DNA from 2 places in the Klebsiella grimontii genome. Region 1 is predicted to be linked to the other one. Evidence: predicted binding sites of a transcription regulator. Region 1 holds the regulator's gene; the other holds the start of a gene.

Evidence for each region. The regulator LexA, encoded in region 1, represses DNA repair genes until DNA is damaged. The targets are predictions, from matches to a motif close to TNCTGTATGTACATACAGNA.
Region 2: dinB (DNA polymerase IV) is a predicted target of LexA. The motif match lies at 4,543-4,562, and genes of this name have one in related genera.

The regions. Positions count from the first base shown of each region.
Region 1 covers NZ_CP169721.1:5,328,753-5,336,083, reverse strand. The annotation lists gene ubiA (4-hydroxybenzoate octaprenyltransferase) at 1-532, shown strand, start outside; gene plsB (glycerol-3-phosphate 1-O-acyltransferase PlsB) at 631-3,054, opposite strand; gene ACE3MN_RS24985 (diacylglycerol kinase) at 3,184-3,552, shown strand; gene lexA (transcriptional repressor LexA) at 3,675-4,283, shown strand; gene dinF (MATE family efflux transporter DinF) at 4,356-5,672, shown strand; gene ACE3MN_RS24970 (CsbD family protein) at 5,809-6,018, shown strand; gene zur (zinc uptake transcriptional repressor Zur) at 6,109-6,624, opposite strand; gene ACE3MN_RS24960 (cupin domain-containing protein) at 6,817-7,305, shown strand.
Region 2 covers NZ_CP169721.1:4,586,177-4,593,507, forward strand. The annotation lists gene frsA (esterase FrsA) at 1-588, opposite strand, end outside; gene gpt (xanthine phosphoribosyltransferase) at 695-1,153, opposite strand; gene pepD (cytosol nonspecific dipeptidase) at 1,412-2,869, shown strand; gene ACE3MN_RS21540 (GNAT family N-acetyltransferase) at 2,981-3,472, opposite strand; gene dinB (DNA polymerase IV) at 3,475-4,530, opposite strand; gene ACE3MN_RS21550 (glycerophosphodiester phosphodiesterase family protein) at 4,690-5,547, shown strand; gene nqrM ((Na+)-NQR maturation NqrM) at 5,580-5,795, opposite strand; gene nqrF (NADH:ubiquinone reductase (Na(+)-transporting) subunit F) at 5,798-7,021, opposite strand; gene nqrE (NADH:ubiquinone reductase (Na(+)-transporting) subunit E) at 7,033-7,331, opposite strand, start outside.

The sequences.
Region 1 (7,331 bases):
CCTGAACACCATGACCATTCTGCTGTCGATAGCGGCGCTGGCCCTGGCGTGGGTGTATCCGTTTATGAAACGCTACACCCACCTGCCGCAGGTCGTACTGGGCGCGGCGTTCGGCTGGTCGATCCCGATGGCGTTTTCGGCGGTGAGCGAGTCGCTGCCGCTGAGCTGCTGGCTGATGTTCCTCGCCAATATCCTATGGGCGGTGGCCTACGACACCCAGTATGCGATGGTCGATCGCGATGATGACGTCAAAATCGGTATCAAATCGACGGCGATCCTGTTTGGCGACAACGATCGCTTAATCATTGGTATCTTACAGGTGGCGGTACTGGGCCTGATGGCCGCGGTGGGCTGGCTGAGCGGGCTGGGCTGGGAGTATTACTGGTCGTTGTTTATCGCCGCGGCGCTGTTCGCCTGGCAGCAGAAGCTAATATTTAAACGCGAACGCGATGCCTGCTTTAAGGCGTTTATGAACAATAACTACGTTGGGCTGGTGCTGTTTCTTGGCCTGGCGATGGGATATATGCAGTAGCGCTGTGGGTTTCCCGGCTTGCGGCGTAAACGCCAAAGCCGGGCTACAAAACCGCATGGTCCGGTAGCCCGGCGCAGGCCGGGATATCTTGTTAAACGTTACGCTTCATCCTGGGTAACGCTTTCAATCGTTAACCGCACATCAGAAGTAATCAGATCCGCCAGCATGCGGTAGATCTTCAACGTCTCTTCCGGCTCGGCGTCGCCGGTATCGCTGATATAGCCTTCGTCGCGCAGGGTCAGCACCAGCGTGCTGAACACCGCTTTATCGAAGAACTCCGGCGCATTGATGCCGTGCAGAACGGACAGGCGCTGCGCCACGGTGCGGCTCTCTTTCTCCAGCGAACTGCGGTTGATTGACGGGTTGGCGCTCAGCAGCCAGAAGGTGATGGCGTAGCGCTGCAGCGTTTCGCGCGCGCCTGCGGCCAGCAGCTGCAGAGAACGGGCGTGAGACGGATTAACGCTCACCTCATCGTCGTTCAGGGCGATCAGACCCTGACGCTGCATCTCGGCGATCAGCGCATCGACGACGCCCGCCAGCTCCGCTTTTTCCCAACGCAGGAACAGCTCGGCCTTGAGGAACGGATAGAACATCTCGACGTGACGCAGAATTTCGGCGCGGGTAATACGACGATGCTGAGTGACGATGGCGGCTAACAGCGACGGCATCACCAGCATATGGGCGATGTTGTTGCGGTAATAGGTCATCAGGACGGCCTGCTCGCGCGGTAGAATGATGATATCGCCAATCGTATCTTTCTCGACTTCGAACTTGTTCATCTGCAGCGCGTGGTCGATAAGCTCGCTGGCTGAGGCCGCAGGCGTGGTCGCATCCGCTGAATATGGCACGTTGCGCAGCAGGGCGAGATAGCACTCCAACTGCTCGGTGAGCTGCTCGCGGGTCAGCGAACGCTGACGCGACGCCAGCAGCGCGGTACAGCACAGGTTCATGGCGTTTGCCGCGCCGGCATTATTGATGCGTACCATCAGATCCGAGGCGATGTTATTCACCGTCGGCGTCAGCCAGGAAGGACGGACCGCTTCGATAGGGTCGATAGATTCGCGCCAGTCCGGCACGTGCTGGTTCAGATAGGCCATCAGCGGCAGCGGTTCGCCGAAGTTAACGTAGCCCTGGCCGAGATTGCGCAGCTTGCTCAAGCCGCGCAGCATCTGCGGCAGACTCTCTTTCTCTTTCGTCGCGCCGCGCAGCTCTTTGGCGTAGGTGCCGACCTCCATCACGTGCTCGTAGCCGATGTAAATCGGCACCAGGGTGATAGGGCGGTTACCGCCGCGCAGCATCGCCTGGATGGTCATCGACAGGGTGCCGGTTTTCGGATCCAGCAGACGACCGGTACGTGAACGACCGCCCTCAACGAAGTACTCCACCGAATAGCCGCGGCTAAACAGCTCGCCAAGATATTCGCGGAATACGGTTGAGTAGAGCTTATTGCCCTTGAACGTGCGGCGAATAAAGAACGCGCCGCCGCGACGGAAAATCGGCCCGGCGGGCCAGAAGTTCAGGTTGATGCCGGCAGCGATATGCGGCGGCACCAGGCCCTGATGATAAATGACGTAAGAGAGCAGCAGATAGTCCATATGGCTGCGGTGGCACGGGACGTAGACTATCTCGTGGCCTTCGTGCGCCAGCTGGCGGACACGCTCGGCGTTATGGACGTTGATACCCTGATACAGCCGGTTCCAGGTAAAGCCCAGCACGCGGTCGGTCAAGCGAATCATCTCATAGGAGAAGTTCGCGGCGATCTCTTCCATCAGGGCGATAGCGTTTTGCTGAGCCTTCTCATGGGAAATTTTCTTGCTGCGCGCTTCGTCTTCTACCGCGCGGGCAATGGCTTTTGACGCCAGCAGTTTATTAAACAGATCCTGGCGCGCAGGCAGGCGCGGGCCAACCGCCGCCAGGCGCTGGCGGGCGAAGTGCATGCGCGCCACGCGGGCCAGCTTCTGAGCGATAGTTTTATCGGTACCGTGCTCGTCCGCCATCTTGCGCAGCGAGACCGAAGGCGAGAAACGGACGAAGCTATCGCGGCCCAGCCACAGAACGGCGAAGAATTTTTGAATGCCGTTGAGCATACGCAGCGGCGGGTTAACCTCGCCTTTTTCACGCCCCGGCGCGCGACCGAACATCACCGAAACCGGCACCATCTGCACGTCAAGATCGGGATGATTGCGGTGTAAATCCAGATAGTCGTGAAAGAGCTTGATAGACTCTTCTTTCGGCGTGTAATAGGTGAACACGCGCGGCCCGCCGTGGATAAATACGTAGCGCGGAAGCAGGGCGCCGTCGATCTCGAGCGGCTCCAGCGGGTCCGGTAACTCATGTTCCAGACATTGCGCGCGCAGCGTCAGCAGGTCCGCCTTCGAATTGTAGGGCAGGACGTACATAATGGGACGCGAGGTATCCAGGCCTAATTCCTGCGCAGGTTGCGCCGGAATCGACTTGCTTTTTACCAGCGCCCTTAATGGTAAATTCAGTAATTTATAGTAAATTCGTTGCCAGCCAGACATAGACGATGTGAAGCCTCTGGTTAATCATGCAAATGCGCCGCAAGAATAACAGAAAGTGCGCAAAATTTCCGTTGTAACGCGGCAAACGCGTACACTCATTGACGTCATTTACATAAAAAGGTTTGTTTGATGGCCAATAATACCACTGGGTTAACCCGAATTATTAAAGCGGCCGGGTATTCCTGGAAAGGATTCCGTGCGGCGTGGGTCAATGAGGCCGCATTTCGTCAGGAAGGCATCGCGGCCGTTATTGCCGTGGCGATCGCCTGCTGGTTAGACGTCGATGCCATCACGCGGGTGCTGCTCATTAGCTCGGTCCTGTTAGTGATGATAGTTGAAATTATCAATAGCGCGATTGAGGCGGTGGTTGACCGTATCGGTCCCGAGCATCATGAGCTTTCGGGGCGAGCGAAAGATATGGGATCGGCGGCGGTACTGCTGGCGATTATCATCGCGCTGATCGCGTGGGGAACGCTGCTGTGGGCGAACTACCGCTAAGTCTTGTCGTAGCTGCTCGCAAAACGGAAAGAAACTCCTGATTTTTGTGTGAAATGTGGTTCCAAAATCACCGTTAGCTGTATATACTCACAGCATAACTGTATATACACCCAGGGGGCGGAATGAAAGCGTTAACGACCAGGCAGCAAGAGGTGTTTGATCTCATTCGGGATCATATCAGCCAGACGGGCATGCCGCCGACGCGTGCGGAGATTGCTCAGCGCTTGGGGTTTCGCTCCCCAAACGCGGCGGAAGAGCATCTGAAAGCGCTGGCGCGTAAAGGCGCAATCGAGATCGTTTCCGGCGCCTCCCGCGGTATTCGTCTGCTGACGGAAGAAGAAACCGGTCTGCCGCTTATTGGCCGCGTCGCGGCAGGTGAGCCGCTGCTAGCGCAGCAGCACATTGAAGGCCACTACCAGGTGGACCCGGCCATGTTTAAGCCGAACGCCGATTTTCTGCTGCGTGTTAGCGGTATGTCGATGAAGGATATCGGTATTCTCGATGGCGACCTGCTGGCTGTCCATAAAACGCAGGATGTGCGCAATGGTCAGGTGGTTGTGGCGCGTATCGACGAAGAAGTGACCGTGAAGCGTCTGAAAAAACAGGGTAACGTCGTGGAATTGCTGCCGGAAAACAGCGAATTCTCGCCGATCGTGGTCGACCTTCGCGAACAAAGCTTTACTATTGAAGGCCTGGCCGTCGGCGTTATCCGCAACGGCAACTGGCAATAATCTCTTCATCTCGCAGCATCATCATCTGAAGCATGATGCTGCGTCGTTTTTCCTCATTTAGGCGCTTTCTCCATGCTTTTTAACGCCGCCGACAAAGCCCTGTGGCGCTTAGCGCTGCCCATGATCTTCTCCAATATCACCGTTCCGCTGCTGGGGCTGGTGGATACCGCCGTTATTGGTCATCTCGACAGCCCGATTTATCTGGGCGGCGTGGCGGTTGGCGCAACGGCGACCAGCTTCCTCTTTATGCTGCTCCTTTTTCTGCGTATGAGCACCACCGGGCTGACGGCGCAGGCGTTTGGCGCCAGGGATCCGCAGCGGCTGGCGCGCGCGCTGGTGCAGCCGCTGGGCCTGGCGCTGGCCGCCGGGCTGGCGATTGTGCTTTTCAGGATCCCGTTGATAAACCTGGCGCTGCATATTGTCGGCGGTAGCGAAGCGGTGCTTGAACAGGCCCGACGCTTCCTTGAGATTCGCTGGCTAAGCGCGCCGGCCTCGCTGGCGAATCTGGTTCTGCTGGGTTGGCTGCTGGGCGTACAGTACGCCAGAGCGCCGGTGATTCTGCTGGTGGTCGGCAACGTCCTCAACATTGTGCTCGATTTATGGCTGGTGATGGGCCTGCATATGAACGTGCAGGGGGCGGCGCTGGCGACGGTCATGGCAGAATACGCCACTTTCTTTATCGGACTGCTTATGGCGCGGCGCGTACTGGCGCTGCGCGGCGTATCCCTGTCGATGCTGAAAAACGCCTGGCGCGGCGATATACGCCGTCTGCTGGCGCTGAATCGCGACATCATGCTGCGCTCGCTGCTGCTACAGCTCTGCTTCGGGGCGGTGACGGTATTTGGCGCCCGCCTCGGCGCCGATATCGTCGCGGTCAATGCGGTCCTCATGACGATGCTGACCTTTACCGCCTATGCGCTGGACGGCTTTGCCTATGCCGTTGAGGCGCACTCCGGGCAGGCCTACGGCGCGCGTGACGACAGCCAACTGCTTGCGGTCTGGCATGCGGCCTGCCGCCAGTCAGGGTTGGTGGCGCTGGCGTTTGCGCTGATTTACGGCCTTGCCGGTGAACAAATTATCGCGTTGCTGACCTCGCTGCCTTCGCTACAGCAGTTGGCCGATCGCTATCTGGTCTGGCAGATGATCCTGCCGGTCATCGGCGTTTGGTGTTACCTGCTGGACGGTATGTTTATCGGCGCGACGCGCGGCGCGGAGATGCGCAACAGCATGGCGGTCGCGGCGGCAGGGTTTGCCCTGACGCTGTTAACCGTACCGGCGCTCGGTAACCACGGGCTGTGGCTGGCGCTGGCGGTATTTCTCGCCCTGCGCGGCGCTTCCCTGGCGGTTATCTGGCGGCGGCACTGGCAGCGTGGAACCTGGTTTTCATAGTGCATTTAGTTCATCTGATGGTTAAAGATTCCGAATAATAAATCTTACTCAGAATACTCATCTATAGTTAAGTCATGTCCGGTACACAGCGGGCTGTTCATTCACCGAACGATAACCGAACGATGAGGAATGCATGATGAATAAAGACGAAATCGGCGGTAACTGGAAACAGTTCAAAGGTAAAGCGAAAGAAAAATGGGGCAAGCTGACCGACGATGACATGACCGTCATTGAAGGCAAACGCGACCAGCTGGTGGGCAGAATTCAGGAACGTTACGGTTACGCCAAAGACCAGGCAGAGAAAGAAGTGACCGACTGGGAAACCAAAAACGACTATCGCTGGTAGCGAAAACGCCGTGTTTTAACCCACTGTTATTGCCTGCACGATCGGTACATGGAGGTACCGCTACCCTTGTTTCCCGCTGCGGCTAACGCCTCAGCGGGCTTTCTTTTTGATCTGGATGGTATGGTCGTGGTGGCAGTGGCCCGGCGTACTGCAGGCTTCCACTTCAACGCAGGCGGCGCACAGGCCATGAGCCTCAATGACGTTGTGGCGCAGAGCGAACCCCATTCTTGCCGCCAGCGTATGCATAATATCTTCGACGCCTTCCGCACACTCTTCTTTGACGCCGCCGCAGCGGTCGCAGATAAACATCGCCGAGCTGTGGGTTGGCTGATCGAAAAGGTGACACAGCACGTAGCTATTGGTGGATTCCACCTTATGTACGAACCCTTGCTCCAGTAAAAACTCCAGCGCCCGGTATACCGTCGGCGGTTTCGCCTGAGGTTCTTTTTCACGAAGGAGATCGAGCAGGTCATAGGCGCTGATTGCCCCTTGCTGCAGGCTCATCAAACGCAATACTTCGAGGCGCTGCGGGGTCAGGCGCACGCCACGCTGCGCGCACAGCTTTTCAGCATGCGCTAACATTTGTTGCGAAGTGGTCTTATCCATGAGCGTCCTCTGGTCGCGTGAATCTGAAACTGTTACTTTATCACGATACCGGTAAAACGCCGAGACCCGGCGGGATATAGCCGTCACACTTCGTGTGACATGTGCGTTGGTCGCCCCGGTCATACGCTTCTGGGGCGCGCTATCTTGCCGCCTTATGCTATACCTGAAGCATCTCATTTTCGGGAGAAAACGATGAAACGACCTGATTGCATACGACACTGGCGTGAACTGGAAGGTGCGGATGATTCCACCTATCCCGACAGTACTGAGCTTTTCTCCATCGGCGCGCCGCTGGCGCGCGGCCTGCGGCTGAATCGTCTGGGGATCCACCATGAACGTCTGCCGCCCGGGCGTCGTACCTCTTACCCGCATGCGGAAAGCGATGAAGAAGAGTTCATCTACGTGCTGGACGGCTATCCTGAGGTGTGGATTAACGGCTACCTCTGGAAGCTGGAGCCGGGGGATAGCGTCGGTTTTCCTGCCGGAACCGGCATTTGCCACACCTTCCTCAATAACACCGAGCAGGAGGTGCGCCTGTTAGTCGTTGGTGAGGCAAATAAGAAATTCAATCGCATCTACTACCCGCTGAACCCCGGCTATGCCGCCACGCGTCAGGATCGCTGGGTTGACCATCCGCCGCAGTTTTTTGGCCCTCACGACGGGAAGCCGCGGAAAATATAGCGTTTATGGCGGGATAAAAAAGGTGA
Region 2 (7,331 bases), 740 kb from region 1:
CGTCGGGAACGGCCCATCGCCCGGCGGCATATGTAAGAAACCGGTGATCGGCGCGGCGCCGGGGATGGCGAACTCCAGCTCTCGCAGTTTGCCGGGCAAGCGCTGGGCGGCTTCTTCATAGGCCCGGTATGCCAGCACCTGCGCCTGTTCCGCCAGCTCATCGCCCTTGATATGCGGATAGGCGGCAATGCTGTAAAGGTTTGCCGCATGGAGCCAGTGACGACCGCTAACCAGAAGATTCTCTTCCTGACCGGCCTTTTGCTGCCAGTCCATCGCCTGTTTGGCCCATTCAAAGATCCAGTTGCCGCCGCGATAGCCCACGACCGTATCGTAAAGCTCGGGGTCGGTCCGCTCCGCATCGCTCATGACGATACGCGCCTGCACGTCGAGGATTTCCTGTGGCGTCACGCCACGCCAGATCCACATCAGGCGGTTAATCAATCGGTACCAGTGATCAACGTGATTGCCGCTAAGCGCGGACTGGATCGGTTGTTGCGCTCCGGTGTTAAACCGACGCACCAGCGTAGAGGTTTCCGGATGTTTGAATCGGGGTTTAAACAACGTTTCGCTAAGGTTAGCCTGGGACATGTGCCGCCTCCATCATGTTGCCACTCAAGCTATTGTAACCTGCGTCAGGGTAAAAAAAACCACGCCCGGCAAAACCGGGCGTGGTAATTAGCATTTATGCGGGAAATTAACGGCCTGCGATAGGCGGTACGAATACCACGCCCATATCCCACGGCTGTTCAATCCAGGTATCTTGGGGAATATCAACGACATAATCATCAACCAGCGGGCGACCTGCCGGTTTGGCGAAGATGGTGACAAAATGTGCTTTAGGATACATTTCGCGGATGGCAACGGCGGTACCGCCGGTATCAACGAGATCGTCGATCACGATAAAGCCTTCGCCATCGCCTTCCGCACGTTTCAGCACGGTCAGTTCACGCTGATTATCGTGGTCATAGCTTGAGATGCAAACGGTATCAACATGACGAATACCCAGTTCACGCGCCAGTAATGCTCCCGGTACCAGACCGCCACGGCTAACGGCAATAATGCCTTTCCACTGTTCAACCGGCAGCAGACGGGTTGCCAGTTTGCGGGCGTGAATCTGCAACATGTCCCAGGTGACGACGTATTTTTCGCTCATGTGAAGTGTCCCAGCCTGTGTAATACGGCTTAAATAATGTTCGAGGGGGAAAATGGTTGCGCGAGATTATAGAGATCTGACGCGCTAAAAACCAGCGTTAAGCGGCCCCCGCGACTCTTTTTACGTGGTTTACACTACCAGAGTACACGGAAAGTGGTATTCTCAACCCCATCGCGCAAGCCCGGGCTTGTAGTGTATTTGATTGCTAACCCCTCGATCTGCAAACGACTTTTGCAGGTGATTGTAAGGAGACTTATCGTGTCTGAACTGTCTCAATTATCCCCGCAGCCGCTGTGGGATATTTTTGCCAAAATCTGCTCTATTCCTCACCCCTCCTATCACGAAGAACAGCTCGCTGAGCACATTATGGGCTGGGCAAAAGAAAAAGGCTTACACGCGGAACGCGACCAGGTTGGCAACATTCTGATTCGTAAAAGCGCGACTGCCGGTATGGAAAACCGTAAACCGGTGGTGCTGCAGGCGCACCTCGATATGGTGCCGCAGAAAAACAACGATACCGTTCACGACTTCGCTAAAGATCCTATTCAGCCGTATATCGACGGCGAGTGGGTTAAAGCGCGCGGCACCACCCTGGGCGCCGATAACGGTATCGGCATGGCCTCCGCATTGGCGGTGCTGGCCGACGACAACGTTGTTCACGGCCCGCTGGAAGTGCTGCTGACCATGACGGAAGAAGCCGGAATGGACGGCGCGTTTGGCCTGCAGGCTAACTGGCTGCAGGCGGACATCCTGATCAACACCGACTCCGAAGAAGAGGGTGAGATTTACATGGGCTGCGCCGGCGGGATCGACTTCACCTCTGACCTCGCGCTGACCCGTGAAGCCGTTCCGGCCGGTTTCCAGAGCTTTAAGCTGACCCTGAAAGGGCTGAAGGGCGGCCACTCCGGCGGCGAGATCCACGTTGGTTTAGGCAATGCCAACAAGCTGCTGGCACGCTTCCTCGCGGGCCATGCTGAAGAGCTGGATCTGCGCCTGGTCGATTTCAACGGCGGCACCCTGCGCAACGCTATTCCCCGTGAGGCGTTCGCTACTGTCGCCGTGGCCGCGAACAAAGTGGATACGCTGAAAGCGCTGGCTAATGAGTACCAGGCGATCCTGAAAAACGAGCTGGCGGCCAAAGAGAAAAACCTGACAGTACTGCTGGAATCGGTTGCGAACGACCAGCCTGCGCTGACGGCCCAATCTCGTGACACCTTTGTACGCCTGCTTAACGCCACGCCGAACGGCGTCATCCGCAACTCTGATGTGGCAAAAGGCGTGGTGGAAACCTCGCTGAACGTCGGCGTGGTGACCATGACCAGCGATAACGTGCAGATTCACTGCCTGATTCGCTCGCTGATCGACAGCGGTAAAGATTATGTCGTCAGCATGCTGGATTCTCTGGGCAAGCTGGCCGGCGCGAAAACCGAAGCGAAAGGCGCCTATCCTGGCTGGCAGCCGGACGCCAGCTCGCCGGTGATGCATCTGGTGCGTGAAACCTATCAGCGTCTGTTCAACAAGACGCCGAACATCCAGATTATCCACGCGGGCCTGGAGTGCGGTCTGTTCAAAAAACCGTATCCGGACCTGGACATGGTTTCTATCGGGCCAACCATTACCGGCCCCCACTCCCCGGACGAGCAGGTTCACATTGAAAGCGTTGGCCAGTACTGGACGCTGCTGACCGAGCTGCTGAAATCCATTCCGGCGAAGTAAGACAATTAAGGCCCACACCGCGAGGCGCGGGCCTTTTCTTTATAAGATGACCGTTCGAAAAGCCCGCCTTACCGATTGTGTATACCGGCCACGCGCATTTGCCGCCTTGAGTCATTGCAGGAAAGGCCTGCAAAGTGCGTTCTGAGTATTTAGCGCATCGATTTCCCGCCGCATCCGGTAATTAAGAAACCGCTCACCGCGCGCTTCAACCTGCTGTTGCTCAATTACGCTAAAACCGTGGCGTTCAAAAAAGGGCTTTGCCGTAATGCTGGCTTCTACCGTTAACACGCGTTCAGGCCGCCGTATAAGCAATGCGTTGAGCAATGCGCTGGCTATTCCCTGGCGGCTATAGTCGGGAGAAACAAACAGCAAATCAATATTGTCATCCACGGTGGTAATAAACCCGACCGGCGATGCCTCTTTTACCGCGACCAGTACCCGTGAAGCCGCTATTTTTTGCCGCCAGCGGGCTTCATCAACCTGAGCCCAGGCGGCAATTTGCCGGGGAGAATAATCGGCGCTGGCCGTCTCTTTAATCGCCCGCAAAAAAATCGCGCATAGCGTGGCAAAATCACGCTCTCCATACGGTCTTATTTTCGGCATTGTTATAACCCCAGAACCAATTGTCGCTCCAGCTGCGGATCGAGCAGCGTCACGTGCAGCCCTACCAGCCTGACTCCCCGACCTCCGCGCCGCTCGTTCCAGGCTTTATGGGCAGTGGTGATCAAATCATCTTTATTCAATCGGGGCCAGACATGCTCCTGAGTCGTGAGCTGGAAATCATTAAACTTCAGCTTGACCCCCTGCCGGGCGATCAGTAAATCCGGTTTAACCTTCGCCAGGCGCCGTTCCAGTTCCGGATAGAGATTCTCAATAATCGACTCACACTCCGCCCATTCGTGGATATCCTCTACCAGGGTTCGCTCAACGCCCACCGATTTGCGCTGGCGCTCGCTGCTGATTTCTCGTTCATCAATTCCCTGGCTGCGCTCCCATAGTATCCGCCCGAATTTACCAAAGCGCTTGAGCAACATCGCCAGATCGCTGTTCTGCACATCTGCACAGGTCCTCAGCCCCATGCTTTCGAGCTTCGCGGCGGAAACTTTGCCGACGCCCGGGATCTTCGCTAGCGGCAACGTTTTGACAAACTCCGCGACCTGATGCGGCGCAATCACAAACTGGCCGTTGGGTTTATTCAGGTCCGAGGCGATTTTTGCGAGAAACTTTACTGGCGCAATGCCTGCGGAGGCGGTCAAATTTAGCTCACGATGGATGGTCTCGCGGATCTCCTGCGCCATCAGCGTCGCTGACCCCTGACAATGAACGCTGTCGCTAACGTCCAGATAGGCTTCGTCCAGCGATAAAGGCTCGATTAGCGAGGTATAGCGGGAAAAAATCTCCCGGATATGGTTCGACGCCTCTTTATAAGCATCAAAGCGGCCGGGAAGCAGCGTCAGGTGAGGACAAAGCTTGAGCGCTGTGGCGGTGGGCATGGCGCTACGCACGCCGAATTTACGCGCCGGATAGTTGGCCGTACTGATCACACCGCGCTGCACCCGGCTACCGCCAATGGCGATAGGGATGTCGCGCAGTGCCGGGTTGTCCCGCATCTCCACCGCCGCGAAGAAGCAGTCCATATCAACGTGGATGATCTTACGCATAGCCAAACCTTAGACTGTACATGCGTACAGTATAGCAAAAGTCGGCGAAATTTAATCTTTTAAAAACCCTCGCCATAAAAAACGTGCTACAACATAAAAGTGCAACAAATATGATTTATTTTTCATATGGTTATATTAATGAACAGGGTGAATGTAATCATGAAATCAATACTTACTGCGCTTGGTTTGCTTATTGCCAGCAGCGCCTGCGCTGCGCCGCAGCTCATTGCTCATCGGGGAGGCACCGGCGATGCGCCGGAAAACACCCTTCCGGCGATAAAACTGGCGCTGGAGAATAAGGCCGAGGCGATTTGGATAACGGTACAATTAAGCCATGATGGCGTTCCGGTCTTATATCGCCCGAGCGATTTATCCGCCCTGACTGACCATACCGGGAAGGTCTCAAGCTTTAGCGCTGCCGAACTGGCCCGCATGGACGCGGGATGGAAATGGGGCGGTGAAACTCACCCCTGGCGCGGAAAAAATGCCACCATTCCAACGCTGCAATCAGTGCTGGAGCAATGGCCGCAGACCTTCTTTTACATCGATATTAAATCGCCTGATGCCGACCCGGCAATGATGGCTTCGCGTCTTAGTGAAGTATTGCAAACAACCCATAGCCTCTCGCGCGTACGCGTTTATTCCACCGAAGACCGCTATATCGCGGCGCTACCGGAATCTATTCCCCATTTCGTCAGCCGGGGCGAAACGCGAACGAAGCTGGCTAATATTTCCCTTAGCCACCAGTGCCAGCCAACCACGCAGCCGGGCGATGACTACTGGTACGGTCTGGAGCTGAAACGCAAGGTAGAAATCGTGGAGAAGTTCACCCTCGGCGAAGGCGTGTCGCCAGCCACCCTCACCTGGGATAAAGAAGCCATGGACTGTTTCCGCTCTCAGGGCAAAGCCCATATTGTCTTCTTCGGCATTAATAGCGCCGATGATTTTCGTAAGGCAAGCGAGCTGGGAGCCGATGGCGTGATGGTAGACTCGCCGGCGAAAGCGAAAACCTGGTAAATCGTAAAAGGCCGCGATAAGCGGCCTGCTGTTTAAATGATGCGATCCCGTTTGCGCTGCGCTTCGCGAGCCATGCGTTTTTTACGCGCATCGCAAGGTTCAGGACAGTCGCAGACCTTTTCCAGACCCAGCGATGAGATCCCGCCGCAGCTGCCCTGAAGAGTTTTGCGCTTGATCAGGTACCCTAGCGACATTCCCAGAATAACCAGCGCGAAAATCACGAAGGTCGCGACAAATACCGTCAGCATCATCAGCCTCCAAAATCGTCCAGCATGATGTTTTCATCCTCAACGCCGAGATCTTTAAGCATTTTGATAACCGCGGCGTTCATCACCGGCGGCCCGCACATGTAAAACTCACAATCTTCCGGCGCCGGGTGATCGCGCAGATAGTTTTCATACAGGACGTTATGAATGAAGCCAGTATGGCCGGTCCAGTTATCTTCCGGCTGCGGATCGGAGAGCGCCACGTGGAAGGTAAAGTTCGGGTTTTCCCGTGCCAGCTGTTCAAACTCGTCATCATAGAACATTTCTCGCAGAGACCGCGCACCGTACCAGAAACTGATTTTACGTGTGCTGTGTAGCCGCTTAAGCTGGTCGAAAATATGCGAGCGCATCGGCGCCATCCCCGCCCCGCCGCCGATAAACACCATCTCCGCCTGCGTTTCTTTGGCAAAGAACTCCCCAAACGGCCCGGAAATCGTCACTTTATCGCCAGGCTTCAGCGACCAGATATACGAGGACATAATCCCCGGCGGCGCATCAGGCACCTGCGGCGGCGGCGTGGCAATACGCACGTTGAGCATAATGATGCCCTTCTCTTCCGGATAGTTAGCCATGGAGTAGGCGCGTAACGTGGGCTCTTTCACGTCAGAGACATAGCGGAAAAGATTAAATTTATCCCAGTCGCCGCGATACTCGTCCGGAACGTCAAAGTCGGCATAGGCGACTTTGTGCGATGGACACTCGATCTGAATATACCCGCCGGCGCGGAACGGAACCGCGTCACCGTCAGGCACGCGCAGCTTCAGCTCCTTGATGAAAGTGGCCTTGTTATCGTTCGAGATAACTTCACACTCCCACTTCTTAACGCCAAAAATCTCCTCTGGCAGCTCGATTTTCATGTTCTGCTTCACCGCGACCTGGCAGGCCAGGCGGCAGCCCTCTCTCGCCTCACGCTTAGTGATATGAGAGAGTTCGGTAGGCAGGATATCACCGCCACCCTCTTTCACCGTCACCCGGCACTGGCCGCAGGAGCCCCCGCCGCCGCAGGCCGACGAAACGAAGATACCGTTGCTGGAGAGCGTATTCAGCAGCTTGTCGCCCGCCGGAGTACGAATCTGTTTATCCGCCTCATTATTGATTTCAATGACCACGTCGCCCGCATTCACCAGCTTCGAACGCGCGGCCAGTATCAGCCCCGATAGCACCAGGACGATCAGCGTGAACATCACTACGCCAAGAATAATTTCCATACTTTCCGCCCTTATAGCTGCACACCGGAGAATGACATAAAGCCCAGCGCCATCAGACCTGTGGTAATAAAGGTGATCCCTAACCCACGCAGACCCGCGGGCACGTTTGCGTATTTCATTTTTTCACGGATACCCGCCATCGCCACAATTGCCAGCAGCCAGCCGATGCCGGAACCAAAGCCGTAAACGATCGACTCGCTGAAGTTATAGTCACGCTGCACCATGAAGGAGACACCGCCAAAAATCGCACAGTTGACGGCAATCAGCGGCAGGAAGATCCCCAGAGCGTTATAGAGCGTCGGGAAGTACT